DNA from 4 places in the Paenibacillus sp. J22P143 genome. Region 1 is predicted to be linked to each of the others. Evidence: riboswitches for the same ligand, from Rfam matches in the RefSeq annotation. Region 1 holds a riboswitch; each other region holds the start of a gene.
The links. Region 1 has a riboswitch for cyclic di-GMP ahead of AC58PQ_RS06000 (GGDEF domain-containing protein). Riboswitches for the same ligand answer to the same signal wherever they lie in the genome.
Positions count from the first base shown of each region.

Region 2: another riboswitch for cyclic di-GMP. It lies ahead of AC58PQ_RS22665 (diguanylate cyclase domain-containing protein); the one in region 1 lies ahead of AC58PQ_RS06000 (GGDEF domain-containing protein).
Region 3: another riboswitch for cyclic di-GMP. It lies ahead of AC58PQ_RS24325 (transglutaminase-like domain-containing protein); the one in region 1 lies ahead of AC58PQ_RS06000 (GGDEF domain-containing protein).
Region 4: another riboswitch for cyclic di-GMP. It lies ahead of AC58PQ_RS16545 (PilZ domain-containing protein); the one in region 1 lies ahead of AC58PQ_RS06000 (GGDEF domain-containing protein).

Region 1 is NZ_JCAUAQ010000002.1:526,605-529,768, forward strand. It holds gene AC58PQ_RS05995 (MASE4 domain-containing protein) at 1-470, shown strand, start outside; cyclic di-GMP riboswitch class I at 631-723, shown strand; gene AC58PQ_RS06000 (GGDEF domain-containing protein) at 1,154-1,666, shown strand; gene AC58PQ_RS06005 (hypothetical protein) at 1,792-2,232, shown strand; gene AC58PQ_RS06010 (hypothetical protein) at 2,271-2,462, shown strand; gene AC58PQ_RS06015 (hypothetical protein) at 2,630-2,887, opposite strand; gene AC58PQ_RS06020 (hypothetical protein) at 3,133-3,164, opposite strand, start outside.
Region 2 is NZ_JCAUAQ010000021.1:69,737-72,900, forward strand. It holds gene AC58PQ_RS22660 (YwrJ family protein) at 1-652, shown strand, start outside; cyclic di-GMP riboswitch class I at 1,134-1,225, shown strand; gene AC58PQ_RS22665 (diguanylate cyclase domain-containing protein) at 1,297-2,334, shown strand; gene AC58PQ_RS22670 (FadR/GntR family transcriptional regulator) at 2,568-3,164, opposite strand, start outside.
Region 3 is NZ_JCAUAQ010000026.1:2,394-5,557, reverse strand. It holds gene AC58PQ_RS24330 (collagen binding domain-containing protein) at 1-880, opposite strand, end outside; gene AC58PQ_RS24325 (transglutaminase-like domain-containing protein) at 1,182-1,988, opposite strand; cyclic di-GMP riboswitch class I at 2,001-2,091, opposite strand; gene AC58PQ_RS24320 (class D sortase) at 2,165-2,842, opposite strand.
Region 4 is NZ_JCAUAQ010000011.1:15,562-18,725, forward strand. It holds gene AC58PQ_RS16535 (DUF1648 domain-containing protein) at 1-277, shown strand, start outside; gene tadA (tRNA adenosine(34) deaminase TadA) at 286-723, opposite strand; cyclic di-GMP riboswitch class I at 999-1,085, shown strand; gene AC58PQ_RS16545 (PilZ domain-containing protein) at 1,199-1,933, shown strand; gene ychF (redox-regulated ATPase YchF) at 2,012-3,112, shown strand; gene prfA (peptide chain release factor 1) at 3,146-3,164, shown strand, end outside.

The sequences.
Region 1 (3,164 bases):
TATACAATGTGTTGCAAAGCTATTTGAAAGCTTCTCGTACGAAAGATGTTCTTGTGGACGATTCTACTAAGGCAGCAGCGAAATTGGTTCCGTTAACGGGCCTGCATGTAAAAGAAGCTTTGCATCAGTTAGAACAAAATATTGGATTGTATCGGCAATTACTGCAAATGTTTGCTGCGGACCATTGCCAGGACGCAGAGCATATTCGTCGAGCTATAGAATTGGGTGATATGGCACAGGCTGTTTTGTTGACCCATATACTAAGGGGGGTTGCTTTGCATATTGGTGCTTTGGAACTATTAGAATCGGCCGCGAATTTGCAGCATGAGCTTGAGGAGCTTGAGAGTGGTAAAAAAGATCTTGAGCAATCACTTCTTCTATTGTCGAAAGTAAAAGAGGAACTAGCTGTCGTTTTGGAATCAATCTCTAATTTCCTAGTGCAATGTGGCAGGGAAAGGCATCCGAATTAGATCGGATGCCTTATTCTCTTAAATAGATAAGAAATACATAAGCAACAGAAAAGAAATGATTCCCTAATGTTATCGCAATATGTATTGATTAACATTATCCATAGGGTGTCCTAATCCTAGAAGTGAAGATCACTATTAAAAATAACGATTCAAGAATTGAAATAGAATAAGGCAAAATTCTCGAAAGGGAATGACGCAAAGCCATGGGTCTAAAATCCTTATAGATAGGGATCATGATTGCCAGGTTGCAGCCTATATCACCGGTGATAGTTCCGGTGGATAATTCGTGCAACCATTTGGTTCGCGGTTATTTTGCCCTAGCGAGTATGTGAAATAAGGCATATATAGGAGGTTTATAATATGTTTAAATTTTTAAACTCAAAAATGATATGGTGGATATTAATAGCAGTGATAATCCCTATTCCTGGACTTTCAATCTATTTTTTCCAATCAAGAGAACATATATATTTTTTTATGTGGAGTGTCCTGTTATTTCCATCATTTATTTTAATAACACACTATCCATTTTGGAAAACGTATTGGTTTACAATTTTATCTTTTTTAATATATATAAATCTTTAGTGATGTATTATTTTGATCTACCCACAAATAGCGCATCCATATTTTCTTCGATAATTAATGTTTCTATTTTCAGTTTAGTTACACATTACAAACTTCACAATGTGAAACTAGTTAAAGAATTAAATGAATTATCTTTTACAGATCCTTTAACGGGTTTATATAATAGAAGATATTTTAATGAATTTCTTGAAAATCGAATATCATCATGGAAAAGAAGTAACTTTCATCTCGGATTCATTGCTTTTGATATTGATAACTTTAAGCGCATTAATGATAACTACGGTCATCCTGTTGGAGATGAAATATTAAAAAATATCAGTAGTTTAATAAGCTCAAGAATTAGAAAAGAAGATGTATTTGTTAGAATGGGAGGAGAAGAGTTCATTATAGTTGTATGTAATGAAACCAAAGAAAGCCTCTTACTTATAGCTGAAAAATTAAGAAGTTTGATTGAAACAGGTGTATTCGTAAGTGAAGAAAATAAGAAAGGTGTTACGATCAGTATTGGAGTAGCTATGTACAATAATGAACCAATTGATGAAATATTAGAAAAAGCAGATAAAGCTTTATATCTTTCTAAAACAACTGGAAAAAACAAAATTACATTTTATTAAACTCGTATTTAAGAGATTTTTTTGTTGAAAAAAGAAGGGAAGAGTATACTTCATGTATGACTACATCCAGAAAATACGCCTACAAGTTGCGATTAAAGTCTTGTGTTCGTAAGGAATTTACTTTTTTGATTAAGATTATTATTGCTCTCTTCGTAGTCTTTTTATGTAATGATCTTTTTGCTACTGTTCGTCCATTTGAATCATTCGGTAATGATTTAACACTATCAGAATCGAATGCAATAGATTTTCTTCCACACAGTTTCCTTTACTATTTGGAAGGGGCATTATTTTCAGGGTGTTTGTTTGTGTGGATTTCTACTCGTGTTAGCAAAAAGGTTGTACTTGATCTCGTGTTTATTTATATGTCGATACTATTTTCTATTCTTTTATTCGCTGTTGGGATTATTGATGTTATTTTAGAGAAAATGTATGAGATGAACATTTCCCTTTATCATATAGAAATTCTTTTTCCTGTGATAGGAATTGCGGCCATTTTGACATATGTACTCTATTCTTCTTTGCACATTGTGGTGTTATACCGAAAAAAGCTTTTATATCATACCTGATTGCTTATTCTATCTATGTATTTTGGGATATCACGACAGTGATAAATTTTCTTATAAAGGATTTTTGGATTCCTTTGACGTTATTAAATTATTTCCATGTGTTGGCATTTAGTGTTTTCCTTTTGGCAGTTGTTGAGCAGATTGCTAGCTCAGATGCAGAAGAAGGTTTATATTTAGCTGAACCCAAACCAGTCCATCATTATGAGGCGTATTTTGCTGGATCCTTGTGAAGGCAGGGGCACGACTGATGAAGGCCACTGCAATTGAGGAACAACGAACTGAATTAGAAAAAGCGTTACAGCCGATGGGCTGTAACGCATGTATATAAATATACTCTTATACATTGTGTTTTAAATGTTATGTATAATTATTATGGCAATAAATAAATCACTACAAGTTAAGGTTTATCTTCCTGTACTTTTGTCGTTGCTTTTCCATTAGCTACCAACCAAGGTTCGACTACGGTCTTATGATAATGCTTAATTGCAATCTCAATAGCCTGTGTCATATTAAATTCAAGCCCAAATAACTGTTCGGAATGATAGTAGACGATCTGTTCAATCTTATTTCTAAGTTCTGGTGTAGCCTTGAAGGTCATAGTTGGGCTAATACCTTTTGTCTTTAAGTCTTTCTTAGTTTCTTGATTGGATGTCATACCTGTTACCAACTCCATTCATAAGTTAACTCTAGTATAACACCCGTGTAACCACATCGCAATGAATATATAAATTAATACACTGTATTTTGTAGGGGGGAGAAAGGCTACAGAAACCTTTCCCCTCAGATTTACGAAGTAGGGTCGTAGCCTTACAAAAATAATTAAAATCGTTTAAACCCACTTGCTACGGATAATTTCCCAGTCGGTTTCGCCTCCTAAACACTTGATATATCACATAGTTTCTATAACTTTCCCGTACCGCCGCTCTCTACCA
Region 2 (3,164 bases), on a different contig from region 1:
TTTTGTTGGTCAACAAGTGATCGTTGAAATTTCAGGAAATAATTTTTGTAAAGGTAAAGTAATTGATTTAGGGTTGGATATCATGGTCATGGTCAATAATCAACAGTTCTATTATATCCCCTTAGTCAACGTACAGAATGTAAGACTGAATCCAGAGTCTAGTACGGAACCCGAGCAATTATCTGATGAAACGCCAATCGATTATCAGGAGGACAGCCTCTCATTTCGAAAGATATTAAATAATGCAAAAGGGCGATTTGTAGAGATTTATGTAACTGGCAATAAAACAATCCATGGTTATTTAACCAGTATTATGAATGATTATTTCGTCTTCTACTCGCCGGTCTATAAAACTATGTTTGTCTCTATGAATCACCTAAAATGGTTAATTCCTTATCACGCTCATCTCACACCTTATTCGCTTAATAGTCAATCACTTCCATTGAGTCCTTTCAACATTACCTTATCCAGAACTTTTGAAGGGCAATGTAAAAAATTGGAGGGAAACCTAGTTGTTTTTGATCTTGGAGATAACACGAAGAAAATAGGCTTACTTTACAAAGCGGATAGTGGTTCAATAGAGCTGATAAACGCAAGTGGAGATAAAGTAATTTGGAATTTACAGCATTTAAAAACGGTATATACGCCATGATTGATGAAGGATATTTTTTCAAAATAAAAAAACGACCTTCTAGGGGAAGGTCGTTCGAAAAAAGGTTGAAATATGCAACTATGCACACCTCATTTTATGAGACAATGGACTAATATGTTTGGGTGTTTAGCTAGACGAAAAAATTAGTCCTCTGGCAGCATGCTTCCATCCTAATGTAAAGCTAATTCTAGAGAGATTGGACACGCTTTCACATGATCATTTTTGTGCTTTCGATTGATAAATTTTGTGTTAACGGCCGATAACAGCAACTTAGCCACTACTGGGAATGACAACGTGATTTCATCGTTTAAAATCCAATGACAAAAACCGGCTTAGCCACTTTTTCACAGTGCCTAAGCCGGTTTTATTCAACTTCAAGCAAGAATATGCCCCAATTACAAAACTTTTTTTACGTTCGACATGAGACAACGTTTATTGCTATATACAGGTGAATTTCACCTACACTATAATAATGAAACAGCATTGAAAAGGGCAAATCATTGGAAACAATGAGACGCAAAGCCATGGCCTAACGCATTCCGAATGGGATGCTATGGTTGACAGGTTGCCGGATATGAAGGGGATGATCCTTTATTCGGGATGATCCTTTTTTTATTTCGTGAAAATCGTAGGAGGGCTCTCATTTGCCAATTGTAAGTATCTCCGTTCTTATAACCGTTTGCGGTGCACTGATCGGTCTTCTAGTAGGTCTTCTCGTCGCATTCAGAACGAGAGCCATCCGTTCGAGGTTCCTTATTGGGGCTTCCATTTATGAATCAGCCATCGATTGTATTCTCATGTTTACATCTGAGGGCAAGATTATTGAATGTAATCCTGCAGCAGAAGCCATATTCGGATACAAGCGTGAAGAGGCGCTTAAACGTACTTTATTCCATTTCCTATTTTCTATCGATCAGGATGGACAAGCTGCTGCTAGTTTATATCAACTGCTGCATCAGAAGTCGGATTCCATCGTGGGCAAACGCATCGAAATTACGGCTTACCGAGCGGACCACAGCACATTTCCGGCCGAAATTATCATAACGGATATGGTTTATGGGAGAAATAAGATGTATACAGCCTGCCTGCGGGACTTAACCGAAATCAGGAAATCCGAAGAACTGATGCATCAATTAGCGTACTTTGATCATTTAACGGGATTGCCTAATCGCAATCAATTTAATGAGCTTTTTGAGCGTGCTCTATCTCGTGCTCAACAAAACAATGAGACCTTAGGCGTTATGTTTTTGGATATTTATCGGTTCAAATGGATTAATGACTCTTTCGGTCATTTGATTGGGGATCACACGCTTCAAAGATTCGCTGCTTTACTTGCTAGTTGTTTACCCATACATGGATCCGTCTCCCGGTTGAGTGGGGATGAATTTGTCATCCTACTTCCCCAAGGTGATCAACAAAAAATTACGGAACAAGCCCAGAACATCATCGCCTTGCTGGAGATTCCTTTTCATATGGAAATTGGCGACATCTATGTGTCTACGAATATTGGTATTTCCATATATCCTTACGATGGAGATACACAGGAGCTTTTGCTTAATCATGCAGACCAAGCCATGTATGCAGCGAAAGAGCAGGGTCGAAACAATTACCAATTTTTCCAACCAGGTATGCAAATGAAATGTTCCCAGAGAATTGTCTTTGAACACTCTTTGCAAGGTTAGCTGCACCCTGCCTTCGGAAGAGTCCACCACGTTCCCCTTCACCGCTTCTCTCGGGTTAGTCCATTTTTTCGGCTAATTCCGCCCGCAAGACCACTTCCCTATGCTGCCTCTATGGACGAACGCGTCCACGGAGGAATATAGCCGACTTATTGAGCCGAACAAATAAATCTTTATATTTCAAAGAAAAAACCTTCCCCTCAGCTTATCGCATAGTGGGAAGGCCCTCTGGTTATTCAAATATATTTGATCAAAATACTCTCCACATGCTCCAGATGCTCGCGCATCGCCTCAGAAGCCAGCACGGGATCTCCGTTTAGAATCGCTTCATAAATCACTTTATGTTCCTTCAAAAGCTGGACAGCCACTTCCTGATTCGCATACAGCTCCGCACGGCGGATGTCGCGAATCATCATTTCCATCGCATTGCGGATCGAGTCACACGTCTGCACCATAATGGCGTTGTGTGTCGCTAGAACGAGCAGCTCATGGAAAGCAAGATCGGTTCGTTCACCCTCAGCGTCATTGCCTACGGAGCTCTCCATGTCTTGCATGATGCGCTGCAGCTGCGCTAAGTCCTCAGCTGTTCTTTTCCGCGCAGCAATCGATGCAATTGAAATCTCTAGCGATTGTCTCACTTCCATGAGCTCCAGGAGCGTCGTTCGATTCATGCGAAGCGACGTCCATTCTGGCAGGGAAACCTCGGCAGGTGCTTGCCGTATGACACGACACGCACCGCCCTGCCGAATCTCAATGAGACCCATCGCTTTCAAGGCGCTTAGCGCTTCCCTCATCGTGGAACGCCCGACGCCGAAGCGCTCGGACAGCTCCTT
Region 3 (3,164 bases), on a different contig from region 1:
TTGCGGTGTTGACAAATGATGCAAAGTCAGTAGCCGGTGTCGTATATTGAATACGATATGCTGTTCGAATAGGGCTCTCTGTAAAATTGACCGTCAAAGTTTTTCCCGTCATAGCCACTGTGTACTTGCTTGAATCTAACTCAGCTCCCTGCGTCACTGTACCATTCAGCTTAACGTCCAGATCATAGACAGCAACGGTAACTGGAACGGACAGACCAGTAGGAATCGGGTCGTTTACGACCGCGTTCTCTACGGAATTCAACGCCTTATTCACATCCACGGTCCAATCAATATTTTTGGCATTGAAACCTTGCGGAACTCCACTTTTCTCAATTGTTGAGGTGACGTTCGGCTTAAAGTTAATTGAAAAAACTTGCTCTCCGCTGCGAATCGGAATTTTAATAATTTGAGTCGTACTTCCTGTAATGATCTGCGTATCGAATTTCGTTGTGAAAGTCATGATGCCATGTACATAATCATGAGTCTGAATGGAATCATTAAAGGTCATGAGAACTTGATGATTATCCGAGTTTACGCTGAACGTTCCTACACTCTCAGAATCGATCGTAAGAGGTCCGCTGATATCATTAAAAAGTTGAAATTGCTGCGGCAGTGTGAACGTATATGTGTCCCCGTTACCGTAACCATGGTCATTCGGTAGTGACCAGGTATAGTTCACCTGCACCTTGGAACCTTGTTCGTAAACGTTATCGGTCACATTATGTCCCTCATCGTCGTATACAGCCATTGTCACGCTATCAATGATATTGCCTGAAATCGCGGTGGCTGCATTAGCTGGAATCATAAAGCCGATTCCATATATCCCCTGCATGAAAATCATAAGTGAGATCATCAGAGCACTTGTCTTTTTCAACAACATTGTCTTTCAACACTCCATTCTCATCCGACTCTATAAAGAAGTTACAACTTTTATTCTGGAAGCGTCAAGGAGTTTGGATCAGGTAGGTTTTCCCATCGGGACGATGGATAAAGAAAGCAGTCATTTAGAACGTCTCGCCAGCCATTAGCACTCTCGTGACCACCAATGTATAATCCAAGAATCTCACGGTAACCTGAACATAATTTGAACAAGAGCTATAAATAAATAATTAAATAAGGACCTGCATTTGGATTCAAATTCAGGCCCTTATTTATTAAACTTCGAAATAGAACGTATCATTTCAATAAATTTTAGTAATTATATAGTCCGCCGCATCCTTAAGCATTGGTGTAGCTTGTCCGCCTTGAACACGAGCGGAATCGTACGTCGTATCGATAGTTACCCATTCATTGCTATCCTTTAAGAAAACTTGATTCCACGCGTGATAGGTATCAGGAGCACTTACTTCGTATCCCATAACTAAACGTGTAGGAATTCCTTCACTTCTAACCATAGCTGCGAAGACAGCTGCATAATCATAACAGATTCCCTTCGAGGCATTGTAAACTTCATCCAGATCAGGAATGTAGCTAGCTTCTACAGATTTTGCTTTATCAAAATCATATTCGAAATTTTCGGTTATGTACGAATAAATTGTTGCAATTTTATCCAAATCCGACTGGGCATCCACAGTTAATTTTTTCGCCTCAATGACGACTTGCGTATCCGTGTTCCAGTTAAAAAGCAGAATTGACTGCAAAAATACTGCATTTTCGTCTTCCATCTTCACATTTATGCTTTCTTGCGCGACTACTTTATATTTGTTGTTGCTTACTAATTCTGCGATCAGGACATTGTAAGTGCCGTCTCCCAATTGCAGGGGGTATTGAGCCCCTTTTACTAGATTATAGTCGTACATGACGTTCCCCTTTTTAATACGGACAATGGCTTTCGTGTATTTATCATTGGAGTAGTTGAGTGTAATAATTCCCTTTTCCAAATAAGTCTTGTCTGTGATGGATGGAGCGGACGCTGCATAAGTTCCTTTCGGTGTAAGAATCAGGAGAAGTGCAGCAAGCATCGTCATTAACAAGGTTTTTTTGAACACAAAAACTCCCCTTTCGGTAACTGGCTGCCAACTTTGCATAAATGCAAAGGAAGGCCCTTTAGTTTTGCGTCTCTAGCTTTCGCTAGATTTGCCTTTATCGGTGAAGAGCACCGAAGTCATATTTTCTAAATATTGCTATGGTATCATATGCTAGTTGGCTTAATTAGTTAAATTATTCATACCGCTGGCTCTACTAATATCCCCTTAACGACGATCCGATGTGTCGGATTTTCCATAGGGTGGCAGGTAATCAGCGTAATCTCACGATCCTTCCCGTTTCCTTTAAGAACCCAAACATCTTCTGGAAGCACGTATTGCTTGACTTGCACTTTGTACAAATACTTTTTGCTCACCGTATCCACTTCGATCAAATCACCGACAGTTACTTCATCCAATCTATTAAAATTCTTTCCATAGGTAAGGTTCCTATGGCCGGCAATAGCATAATTTCCTATAGCGCCTACATTGCCTGTATTGGCGATGCTGGCTACGGAAAGCTTCATATTGTTCACTGTTGCATCCGTTAGAATCGGAACCTTCAGATTGATCTTGTCTATGACTAAAACACCCTCAATATTTTTCTGCATTATAGAGGCCGGGGTAGATGTCTGCTCTGAGATGAGAGGTTTGGGCTGGCTATTCAAAGACATCACATCTGCCGAAATTGGAGAAGGAATAAAGTCCACCGCCGCATCAGTCACAGGTGCAACCTGATCGATATGCTTTATATTTTCCTGCCATTGCTTCAATATTTTCTGTTGCTGATAGCTCTCATAACGATCATTAACCGTCGGGTAGAGCAACATAATAAATCCTAGGAAGATGCACACAAGTGAAAGATTTCTTTTTATCATCAGGGTTCCACTCCTTAATATTTGCATAATCCATTATGAAGAGAAGCAAGCCTCTGATTATCAATAATTGTAGCTCTCAAAACTTCACCATCCTGTTGATTCAGGTCATCGAAGTTTTATCGTAAGATTTAACAGACGGTGTAGTTTAGAAAATGCTCTTAATATTTTTAATTTCATTCCATTGACCATAATTCTATATGCTTCGAAGGGTAATAAGCAATACAAATATATTCAAGCGAATCCGTTCTTGGTCCTACTCCACCCCTTAGATAGATGTGACGAATGTAAGGGCACTTGACCCGCCCCGACATGGGAGAGAAAA
Region 4 (3,164 bases), on a different contig from region 1:
TGTTGGCTTGACTCTCCTAAGCAAGATCCCTCATGTGTATAATTATCCGTCCCCAATTACGACCGAGAATGCCCATGGACAATACCAGAATGCTCGTTTATTTATCAACAGTTTAAAAGCGATGATTGTAATTCTGTTTGGCTTCATTGAATGGTCTGTTGTCCAAAGCGCTAAAAAGGGTATCGCTGATCTTAACGTATGGATCCTGGGCTTCCTGCTGCTGATGCTGTTTGGCACAATTATCTTCTTCATCGTACGTTCGATCCAGTTAAAGTAAGGAAGGTTTTACGCCTTCCCGCGCAATTTTCGAAAAAACTGCGTCAACATCGTGGAACACTCCTCTTGTAAAACGCCGCTTACCACATCGACCCGGTGATTGAACCGGTCCTCCTGCAGCAAGTTCATTAACGTCCCCGCACAGCCTGCCTTCGGATCTACCGTTCCGTAAATCACTTGAGGAATACGTGCTTGCACGATCGCACCTGCACACATCGGACAAGGCTCCAGCGTCACATAGAGCTGGCAGTCTAGAAGACGCCAAGCCTGTAAATGCTCACTTGCCTGCTTAATCGCAATCATCTCCGCATGCGCGAGAGGATCTAAGGTTGTTTCACGTAAATTATAACCGCGGCCAATAATTTGACCTTGATGGACGACGATGGCGCCGATCGGTACTTCACGGATTGCTTCGGCCTTCAGTGCCTCGCCGATCGCTTCTTTCATCCAGGGGATATGTTCATCCACAGGGGGACACCTCGCAATAATAGTCTATCCACATGTGTATAAACATCCGAACAAATATTCGTTGTTAACAAGCTGTGGATAACAATGTGGATAACTTGTAAACCTGTGGATATTCATTCCACTACACATTCATACAATAAAAACAGGGCTCATGCAAGGATTTTAGTTGAAAGAAATAACTAGGCTACGTATAATGGTGATAACAGTGGGTCTTTTAGACCATAAATGATGAACGACATAACATTCATAGCAAGGTTCGACAATGGCAAACTTGTTGAAAAGCAAGGACGCAAAGCTGAGGGTCTAAGGTTCTAATGAACTATGGCAGTCTGGTTACCGACAATCGATGCTTTTATTGATTAAGGTGATAGACTGTCCCTTTCTTGTGGGGCAGTCTATTTTGTGCGGAAACATACATGAACATCCATCAATAAAGGGCGAGGTGTAGGTGAGCATGGCGATGAAGCAGGATGCTTTGAAGCGATATGGTTGTAAAGAAGGATACGATGCGGAAGTATTGATCGATTGCCGGGCTGTTGTAGGGAAGGATGATTTCGTATCCACGGGTATTCTGACCTATGCCCAAGGGGACATTATGGAAATTGAACTACCGGAATATGATGTGTTCCAACTGGGTGACAAGGTGAAGATTACGATGTATACCAAATCAGGGCTATTCGTCGTGCATACGACCGTTGTCGCCAGAGAACCAGGTTCGCTCATTGTCATTAATCCACCTGAGAATCGCAGAAGATTCGCGGAGAAGCGGGAATTCCCAAGGGTCAATGTAAGAAGATTTGGTCAGATCCTCGAATTTCAGAATGCGAATCAAAAGGAGCCCCAACAGCTTGAAACCCCGATAGATATTTCAATTAAAAATATTTCGATGAATGGTATCGGTTTTACGATAGACGACAATGGCATGATTGATAAGATTCTACATATAAAATGTACACTTTACGTGCAATTAGAGTTGGGCTTCGATATGCCTTGTCAGTTGGAAATTATAAGGAAAGAAAAGCTAGAGGACACCTATTATTATGGTGCTAGCTTTGAAAGCGTTCCCGCTGAACAAAGCAATGCGCTGCGCGGTTTTATTTTGCGGAATCAGATCAAAACGTACTTCGTGCAAAAGCGGGATGACGAGTTCAAAATAGCAATGGAAAAAAAGTCTGCGGCGAATCGATAGCTTGCAGGCTTTTTTTTGCCCTCCAAGTACTATATAATAAGAAGGATGATTTTCGAAAATTAAGGAGTTGTAACGACAATGGCTTTGAAAGCAGGTATCGTCGGTCTACCGAACGTAGGAAAATCGACATTGTTTAATGCAATTACACAGGCGGGGGCAGAATCTGCGAATTATCCGTTCTGTACGATCGATCCGAATGTTGGGGTAGTTGAAGTACCAGACGAGAGATTGCAGAAGCTGGTGGAAATCGTTGTGCCTAAGAGTATCGTGCCGACGGCCTTCGAATTCGTTGACATTGCGGGTTTAGTTAAGGGTGCGAGCAAAGGCGAGGGCCTTGGAAATAAATTTCTAGCACACATCCGTGAAGTTGATGCGATTGTGCATGTTGTGCGTTGTTTTGAGGATGATAATATTACTCACGTTTCTGGGAAAGTTGATCCGATTGGCGACATCGAGACGATTAATCTTGAATTGATTTTGGCAGACATTGAGTCGGTTGATAAAAAGATCGAGCGTTCACGCAAAAACCTCAAAGGCGGCGACAAGAAGGTGGTTGCTGAGGTTGAGTGTTTGGAACGTATCAAAGAAGCCTTATATAACGATATGCCAGCACGCAGCTTGGATTTGACAGAAGATGAGCGCCTGCTAGTTCGCGATCTTCATTTGCTAACGATGAAGCCAGTGCTCTACGCGGCAAACGTGAGTGAAGATGAAGTTGCAACTGCGGACGACAATGCATACGTTAAAATTGTGAAGGCATTCGCTGAGAAAGAAAACAACGAAGTCGTTTCCATTAGCGCGAAGGTTGAATCCGAAATTGCTGAGCTGGAAGAAGAAGAAAAAGCGATGTTCCTGGAAGAGTTGGGACTTCAAGAGTCCGGCTTGAATAGATTGATCAAAGCAGCATATAGAAAACTAGGCTTGTACACGTATTTCACAGCTGGCGTGCAAGAAGTTAGAGCATGGACGATCCGTAAAGGAACGAAAGCTCCGCAAGCGGCAGGCGTGATTCATACGGATTTCGAACGTGGATTCATTCGTGCGGAAGTTGTGTCGTACAACGATTTGTCAGCTGCAGGATCGATGGCTGGTGCTAAGGAAAAAGGCCAAGTGCGTCTTGAAGGTAAAGAGTACGTGGTGAATGACGGCGACGTTATGCATTTCCGTTTCAATGTTTAATGATTTATAAAATAGAGAAAGGAGTGATCCCCTATGTTGGATCGACTTCAGT